Linked DNA regions of Lacticaseibacillus paracasei subsp. paracasei. The protein of the gene in region 1 binds, or shares a complex with, the protein of each later gene. Links are inferred from orthologs where the notes say so. Each region holds a gene or a part of one and is shown on either strand. Other genes may lie near its edges.

The links.
Region 2: the proteins of secY (region 1) and secA are in contact, whole or in part, in a crystal structure (PDB 3DIN), measured with the Thermotoga maritima proteins. The link is inferred for Lacticaseibacillus paracasei subsp. paracasei from one-to-one orthologs. Residues at the interface, in WP_004081795.1 of Thermotoga maritima: Glu108, Gly109, Glu110, Glu111, Ala236, Glu237, Arg238, Arg239, Ile240, Thr241, Ile242, Gln243, Tyr244, Ala245, Arg246, Arg247, Val248, Thr249, Gly250, Arg251, Arg252, Val253, Tyr254, Gly256, Ala257, Ser258, Thr259, Tyr260, Leu261, Pro262; in WP_004082002.1 of Thermotoga maritima: Glu261, Ala262, Arg263, Lys300, Ala301, Arg302, Thr303, Ile304, Ile305, Leu323, Tyr324, Asp325, Pro326, Val329, Ser330, Tyr333, Ile336, Lys340, Phe345, Val349, Glu363, Phe364, Tyr374, Ser375, Gly376, Gly377, Glu393, Ile395, Thr482, Ser483.

The regions. Positions count from the first base shown.
Region 1 is NZ_AP012541.1:2,568,275-2,571,899, forward strand. The notes cover bases 54-3,030. They hold secY (preprotein translocase subunit SecY), read right to left. Parts: upstream 2,217-3,030; coding sequence 891-2,216; downstream 54-890. Other genes in these bases: LBPC_RS12620 (adenylate kinase), read right to left, coding at 87-743; rplO (50S ribosomal protein L15), read right to left, coding at 2,216-2,656; rpmD (50S ribosomal protein L30), read right to left, coding at 2,690-2,875; rpsE (30S ribosomal protein S5), read right to left, coding at 2,887-3,030. Also shown: more of rpsE, read right to left, coding at 3,031-3,390; rplR (50S ribosomal protein L18), read right to left, coding at 3,413-3,625. UniProt on the Escherichia coli protein: The central subunit of the protein translocation channel SecYEG. Consists of two halves formed by TMs 1-5 and 6-10.
Region 2 is NZ_AP012541.1:918,543-922,222, reverse strand. Bases 409-3,440 are described here. They hold secA (preprotein translocase subunit SecA), read right to left. Parts: upstream 3,091-3,440; coding sequence 727-3,090; downstream 409-726. Other genes in these bases: hpf (ribosome hibernation-promoting factor, HPF/YfiA family), read right to left, coding at 3,424-3,440. Also shown: more of hpf, read right to left, coding at 3,441-3,680. UniProt on the Escherichia coli protein: Required for protein export, interacts with the SecYEG preprotein conducting channel.

The sequences.
Region 1 (3,625 bases):
ATTGGCACTCACCGCATACCGCGATATTGTACCATAATTCTTCGACTTTGAAAACAGTCATGAGGGGCGTGCAATCGTCCAAGCACTTACTTTGCCACAGCAGCCAAAATCGCTTTGATCTCGGCAAACACCTTATCAATGTCCTGGTCGCCATTAACCGTGTGAAGCAGGCCCTTCTTTTCATAGAAGTCCAACAGCGGTGTGTTCATTTCGATGTTTACCTTGAGGCGATTTTTAACCGTTGCCGGTTTGTCATCTTCACGCTGGAAGAATTCATGACCGCCGCAACGATCACAAGTGCCGGCAACCTTTGGCGGGTTGTAGATTTTGTGATAAGTCGCGCCGCATGTCTTGCAAATAAAACGGCCAGACAAACGATCGACTAGTTTTGCAGGTGCAACATCGATATTGATGACAGCATCTAACGGTTTCTTCAGATCGGCTGTAATCGTTTCGAGTGCCTCTGCTTGTTGGATGGTGCGCGGGAAGCCATCAAGCATATAACCAGCATCGGTATCAGATTCAGCGAGTCGTTCCTTGACAATGCCATTCGTGACCGAGTCCGGTACGAGTTGCCCCTTATCAATGAAACCTTTCGCTTCTTTACCTAATGCGGTACCAGCAGCCATCGCAGCTCGGAACATGTCACCGGTTGAAATATGTGCAATCGGATAAGTGTCTTCGATCCGTTCTGCTTGAGTACCTTTCCCTGCACCGGGAAGTCCCATTAAAATGAGATTCACGTTGCATCCTCCTCTAAACGCGCTCGCCAGACTAGAACCTGACGTATAAACGCTCTTAAACACAATAACCGAACCCGGTCATCATACTCAGATTCGCTTACACATTGGACTCTAATCAAGCTGACTCACGTTCTGTTTAAATGACGTTTATTTTTTACTGTCGCCTTTAATCAAGTCTCCGCGAATGAAACCGATATACTCGCGTTTCATGAGTAAGCCGTCTAACTGACGAACCAATTCAATCGCTGTCATGACGACAATCAAGAGACTTGTGCCGCCCAGTCCGATTGACTGTGGCAAGCCCCAAATGTTGGCAGCTAACTGTGGCAGCAATGCAACCAGGCCAAGGAACAATGCCCCGACGGTTGATAACCGCATCAGTAAACGCGAGATATAATTCTCGGTTTCTTTTCCTGGCCAAACGCCTGGAATGTAACTGCCTTGTTTGGTTAAGTTCTCAGAGACCTTTTCGGGATTGACCTGAACAAACGCATAGAAGAACGTGAAAAGAATGATTAGAAGCGTGTAGATCGCAGTCCCGGCAGGTTTTTGCATATTGAAGATGTTGGTCATGACTTGATACCAGCCATCACCGCTATGATTCTTTTGAAAAGCCATCAGAATTGTTTGCGGAGTTACGATGAAGGAACTCGCAAAGATAACTGGAATAACGCCGGCCACGTTGACCTTTAAAGGCAAGTAGCTGTTGCTGCCTGCGCTGGTGACACGCCGGGTATATTGAATCGGAATCTTGTAATTTGCTTGCTGTACCCATGTGACAAACGTGATCACTAGGATCACGATAATGGCTAAGGCTGCCATGAAGGCAATCCCTTTCCAGATTTCGGCACCAGAGTATACCTGAACGTTATCGCGGTATAGCTCTTGAAGGCCAGAAGGCAAGCGAGCAATGATCCCGGAAAAGATCAGCAAGGAAACCCCATTACCAAGACCTTTATCAGTGATCTGTTCACCCATCCAAGTCAGCAACATGGTGCCGCCGGTTAAGATGATCCCGATCGTGATATAGGTGCTAACAGACGGATTTTTGACCAAGCCCATCGAACTTAACGTTTGAAAGCCGGCCGTAATCCCAATTGCCTGAAAGAACCCGAAGATAATGGTTAAGTAACGAGTCACCTGATTCAGCTTACGCCGACCAACTTCCCCTTGCTTGCTCCATTCAACAAACTTCGGAACGATATCCATCTGCAGCAGCTGAACCACAATCTGTGCCGTAATGTACGGTGAGACCCCCATCGAGAAGATGGAGTACTGGGCCAGTCCGCCACCACTGACAGTATCCAGCAGTGAGATCAGGCCTGTCGAACCGATTGATTGCAGCGCCTTTGCATTGACCCCGGGCACTGCGATCAGTGTACCTAATCGATAGACCAATAAAACCGCTAAAGTGAAGAGGATCTTGTTACGGATGTCTTTAACCTTGAGCGCGTTTTTCAGGGTCCTCAGCATTAGATCACCTCAATCGAACCGCCAGCTGCTTCAACAGCAGCCTTCGCTGCAGCAGAAGCCTTTGCTACCTTAATGGTCAGTTTTTTCTCAAGCTTGCCGTCTGCCAGCAGCTTGACGCCGTTCTTTTCGTTCTTAACGATACCAGCATCGATCAAGGCTGCTGGGGTTACTTCGGCGCCATCGTCGAAGCGGTTAAGATCGGAAAGGTTAACAACAGCATATTCTTTGCGGTTAATGTTGTTGAAACCGCGTTTTGGCATACGCCGGAACAATGGCATCTGGCCACCTTCGAAGCCAAGACGCGTTTTGCCGCCCTGACGTGCCAATTGACCCTTTGTCCCTTTACCAGCTGTCTTACCTTGACCGCTAGAAGTACCACGGCCCAGACGCTTGCGGGAATGACGGGAGCCGACACTCGGCTTTAATTCGTGCAATTGCATACTCTTGGGCACCTCCTTGTCGAAATAATGTTATTAATCCTTGATTTCTTCAACGGAAACCAAGTGTGAAATCTGGAAAATCGCACCACGAGTGGCTGCGTTGTCAGGCTTGATCACTGAGCTATTAACTCGAGCTAAGCCTAATTCCTTCACAATTTTACGTTGCTTAGGAAGACGGTGGGCAGCACTACGGGTCAAAGTAATCTTCAATTGAGCCATGTGTTTACCTCCTAGTCTTCTAATGATGACGCAGAAACGCCACGCAATTCAGCAACTTGTTCACGGGTACGCAGTTGTGTCAACCCGTCCATCGTTGCCCGGATCATGTTGATCGGGGTGTTACGGCCGAGTGACTTGCTGGTAATATCAGCAATGCCGGCAAGTTCCATGACGGAACGGATAGCGCCACCAGCAGCAACCCCAGAACCTTCTTCAGCAGGCTTCAGCAAAACTTCGCCGGCGCCAAAATGGCCGATAACTTCATGAGGAATCGTTGTGCCGACAATCGGTACTTCGATCAAGCTCTTCTTGGCCGCGTCAACAGCTTTACGGATCGCTTCAGGAACTTCTTGGGCCTTACCAGTTGCAAAGCCGACGTGACCATTCTTATCACCGACGATCGCGATCGCAGCAAAACGCAGACGACGTCCACCTTTAACAACTTTCGTGACACGGTTGATGGAAACGACTTGGTCTTCTAAGTCCAATTGGTTTGGATCGATAAATGATGCCATGTGTTGGTTATCCTCCTTTTTTCTAGAATTCGAGGCCATTTTCACGTGCTGCTTCAGCTAACGCAGCAACGCGACCATGGTACAGATAACCACCACGGTCAAAGACCACAACTTTATGACCATCAGCAACAGCACGCTTGGCGATCAACGCGCCAACTTGTGCAGAAGCAGCAGTCTTGTTTTCAGGATCTTTAATGTCCTTATCAAGAGTGGAGGCACTTGCTAGCGTCACACC
Region 2 (3,680 bases), 1.6 Mb from region 1 along the record:
CAAGTCGATGGACGCCTTTTTCACTTTTCAGCAAGCCATAAGCATTCTCGCCATTGATCAGCAGCGTTACGCTCTTGATGCCAGCTTCATCCCCAGGCTGATAATCCGCCACTTCTACTTTGAATCCGTTCTGATCGGCCCAACGCTGATACATCCGCATCAGCATTGATCCCCAATCCTGAGATTCCGTGCCGCCTGCACCAGGGTGAATTTCCAAAATGGCATTGTTGTGATCGTATGGGCCGTTCAGCAAAAGCTGCATCTCATACTTATCCAGCTTTTCCTGTAAATCTTTGATCTTTGCTTCTTCTTCTTGCTGCAAGTCCTTATCAGGCTCGTCTTGTAATAACTCAAAACCAGCCTCAAGATCTTCCAACTCATTTTCTAGTGCATAAAATCGATCATGCTTTTCTTTGAGCGCATTGTTGTTGTCAATAACCTTTTGAGCAGCCTCCGAGTCATCCCAAAAGCCGGGTTCAGCCATTCGGCCTTCATTTTCAGTAATGCGTTCGTTCAGCGCATCGAGGTCAAAGTGACCCCCTAAATTGATTAATTTTGGTCCGCATGGCGGCCAAGGTGTTGCGCATAACACTCAGTTCCATCGTGTAATCTCCCTTTTTTTAAACATAGTTGCGTTATTGTAGCGTGACCATGTGCGTCGGCGACTGCTTCAAAACACCCCAGTACCGCAAGCTGTAGCCGCGGTACCGGGGCGCTAAGCCGTTATTAACGGCGAATATTTTGTCGGATTTCAGCTTTCATGAACAGCCGAGTCACATCATCATCAATTGATGCAATCATTTCTTCAAACATCCGGTAGCCTTCTTCTTGATATTCGACTAGCGGATTCATTTGACCATAACCGCGCAATCCGATCGACTGCCGCAACTGATCCATCGCATCAATATGATCGGTCCAAGCAGAATCAACCACGCGCAAAACAACAACTTTTTCGAATTCAAGCATCTGCGCGTCATCGCCCAGCTGCTTATTCTTTTGCTGGAAGTTGGTCTCCGCCATCTCGGCCAGTAACCCGATCAACTCGTCTTGCGACTTGCCATCTAACTGGCTGCGTTTGAATTTCTCAGGATCAATCATGTTAGCAGTGACCCAAGCGTACAAGGCATCAAGGTTCCAGTCCTTCTGATCTCCTTGGGTATGAGTCTGAACAATCCGTGTAATCGTTCGATTGATCATAGCCATCAAGACAGGCTTCAACGTTTCCTGTTCATTGATGACTTGCTGCCGCTGCTTGTAAATGACCTCGCGTTGTTCACGCATCACATCATCATATTGCAGCGTATTCTTCCGCGTGTCGTAGTTATTCCCTTCGACCCGTTTCTGGGCTGACTCCACCTGCCGTGAAATCATCCGACTTTGAATCACCTGATCATCATCCGCCACCTTAAAGCGATCCAACATAGCTTTAATTCGATCAGAACCAAAGCGTTTCATCAGATCATCTTCAAGGCTCAGGTAAAACTGTGTAGAACCTGGATCGCCTTGACGCCCTGAACGGCCTCGCAACTGATTATCAATTCGACGACTTTCATGGCGTTCCGTCCCGATAACTGCCAAACCGCCAAGTTCGGTGACACCAGGTCCAAGTTTGATATCCGTACCACGCCCAGCCATGTTCGTCGCAATCGTCACAGCGCCGCGTTGGCCAGCATTCATAATGATTTCTGCTTCTTTAAAGTGATTCTTCGCGTTCAAAACGGTATGTGGAATCTTAGCTTCATCAAGTTGCTTACTAAGCCGTTCACTCGATTCAATCGCAACCGTCCCAATCAGCATCGGCTGGCCTTTTTCATGACGCGCTTTGATGTCTTCAACAACCGCGTTGAACTTAGCATCTAACGTCGGGTACAGCACGTCAGGGGAGTCAACCCGGATAACTGGCTTGTTGGTCGGAACAGAGATGACTTCCATGTTATAAATTTCTCGGAATTCTTCTTGCTCGGTCTTTGCGGTCCCAGTCATCCCGGCCAACTTTGTGTACATCCGGAAGAAGTTTTGATAAGTGATGTTAGCCATCGTCTTATTTTCGTCCTGAATTTGGACGCCTTCTTTGGCTTCAATCGCCTGATGCAAGCCGTCAGAATATCGGCGACCTTCCATTGCTCGGCCAGTAAACTGATCAACAATGAGGACTTCACCATCGGAAACCATGTAATCGATATCCTTGAGCATGATGTAATTAGCCCGCAAGGCCTGATCAATATGATGCGTTAAGGCCGTATTTTCGGTGTCATACAGATTATCCAGTCCGAAATTCTTTTCAGCCTTCCGGATGCCGCTTTCAGTTAACGAGATTGTCTTCGTTGGCCAGTCGATCTTGTAATCGGTCTCCGCTTTTAGCGTCTTGACAAACCGATCGGCACGAATGTAGAGACCGGTTGTTTTTTCTGCGCCGCCAGAAATGATCAATGGGGTTCGCGCCTCATCAATCAAAATAGAGTCAACTTCATCGACGATTGCAAAATTCAGTGGCCGCTGAACCATCTGCTCTTTGTAAACAACCATGTTGTCACGCAGATAGTCAAACCCGAGTTCACTGTTCGTGGAATAGGTAATGTCGCAATTATAAGCTTCTCGTTTTTCATCACTGTTCTTGGAATTGAGGTTTAACCCTACGCTCAAGCCAAGCCAGTTGTATAGCTCGCCCATTTCCGTGGCATCACGGGTTGACAGGTACTCATTGACCGTGACAACATGAACACCTTTACCAGTGAGTGCGTTCAAATAAACAGGCATGGTTGCGGTTAAAGTTTTCCCTTCACCGGTCTTCATCTCCGCAATGTTGCCTTCATGCAACACAATCCCGCCAATAATTTGGACTCGGAACGGGAATAGACCTAAAACACGCTTGGCACCTTCCCGCGCAGTCGCAAAGGCTTCTGGCAGAATGTCATCAAGGGTAGCACCAGCTGCGAGACGATCTTTTAATTTTGGTGTGTTTGCTTTTAATTGTTCATCAGATAATGCTGCATACTCATCTTCATATTGCTGAACCTTATCAGCAATTTTGCCTAGGCGCGCGATTTCTCGCTTATCGCTTTCGACCCATTTTCTAAGAATATTGGCCATGAATGGATTCCTCTCTGTCGAAACTTCGTTAAACTGACAGTATATCTATAGTATCTTAACATTTTCATTGGGTATTGAAAACCGAGCAGTACAAAGATCTTGCATCATCCACATCGACGAGCGCACGCCGATGCCGTTCACAATAACAACTGAATACCAGCACGATAGCGCCTCAATCTTCACTGCCTGCAAGTTCATATACCAGGCCCCAATTTGTATATTGTCATTAAACTTTAATAAAAACTTACCAGCAATAAGTCCATATGGCAAACTTTCCCAACAAAAAACAAGATCACCTTTTGCGGCGATCTTGTTTTTTGTTTTAAGAACTGCTTATTCATCGGTTTCGATCAAGCCATAACGCCCGTCACGCCGCTTATAAACAATGCTTGTGCCATTGGTGTCAGCATCTTCAAAGATAAAGAAGTTGTGCCCCAACATATCCATCTGTAGAATGGCTTCTTGCGAATCCATCGGCTTCAACGACACTCGCTTAGTACGAACAACCGTCAGATTATCATCATCTTCGGCTGGTTTCGGTTCAGCTGGTGCAGTCGCATCAATGTCGATTTGGCCAAAGCCTTTTTCAC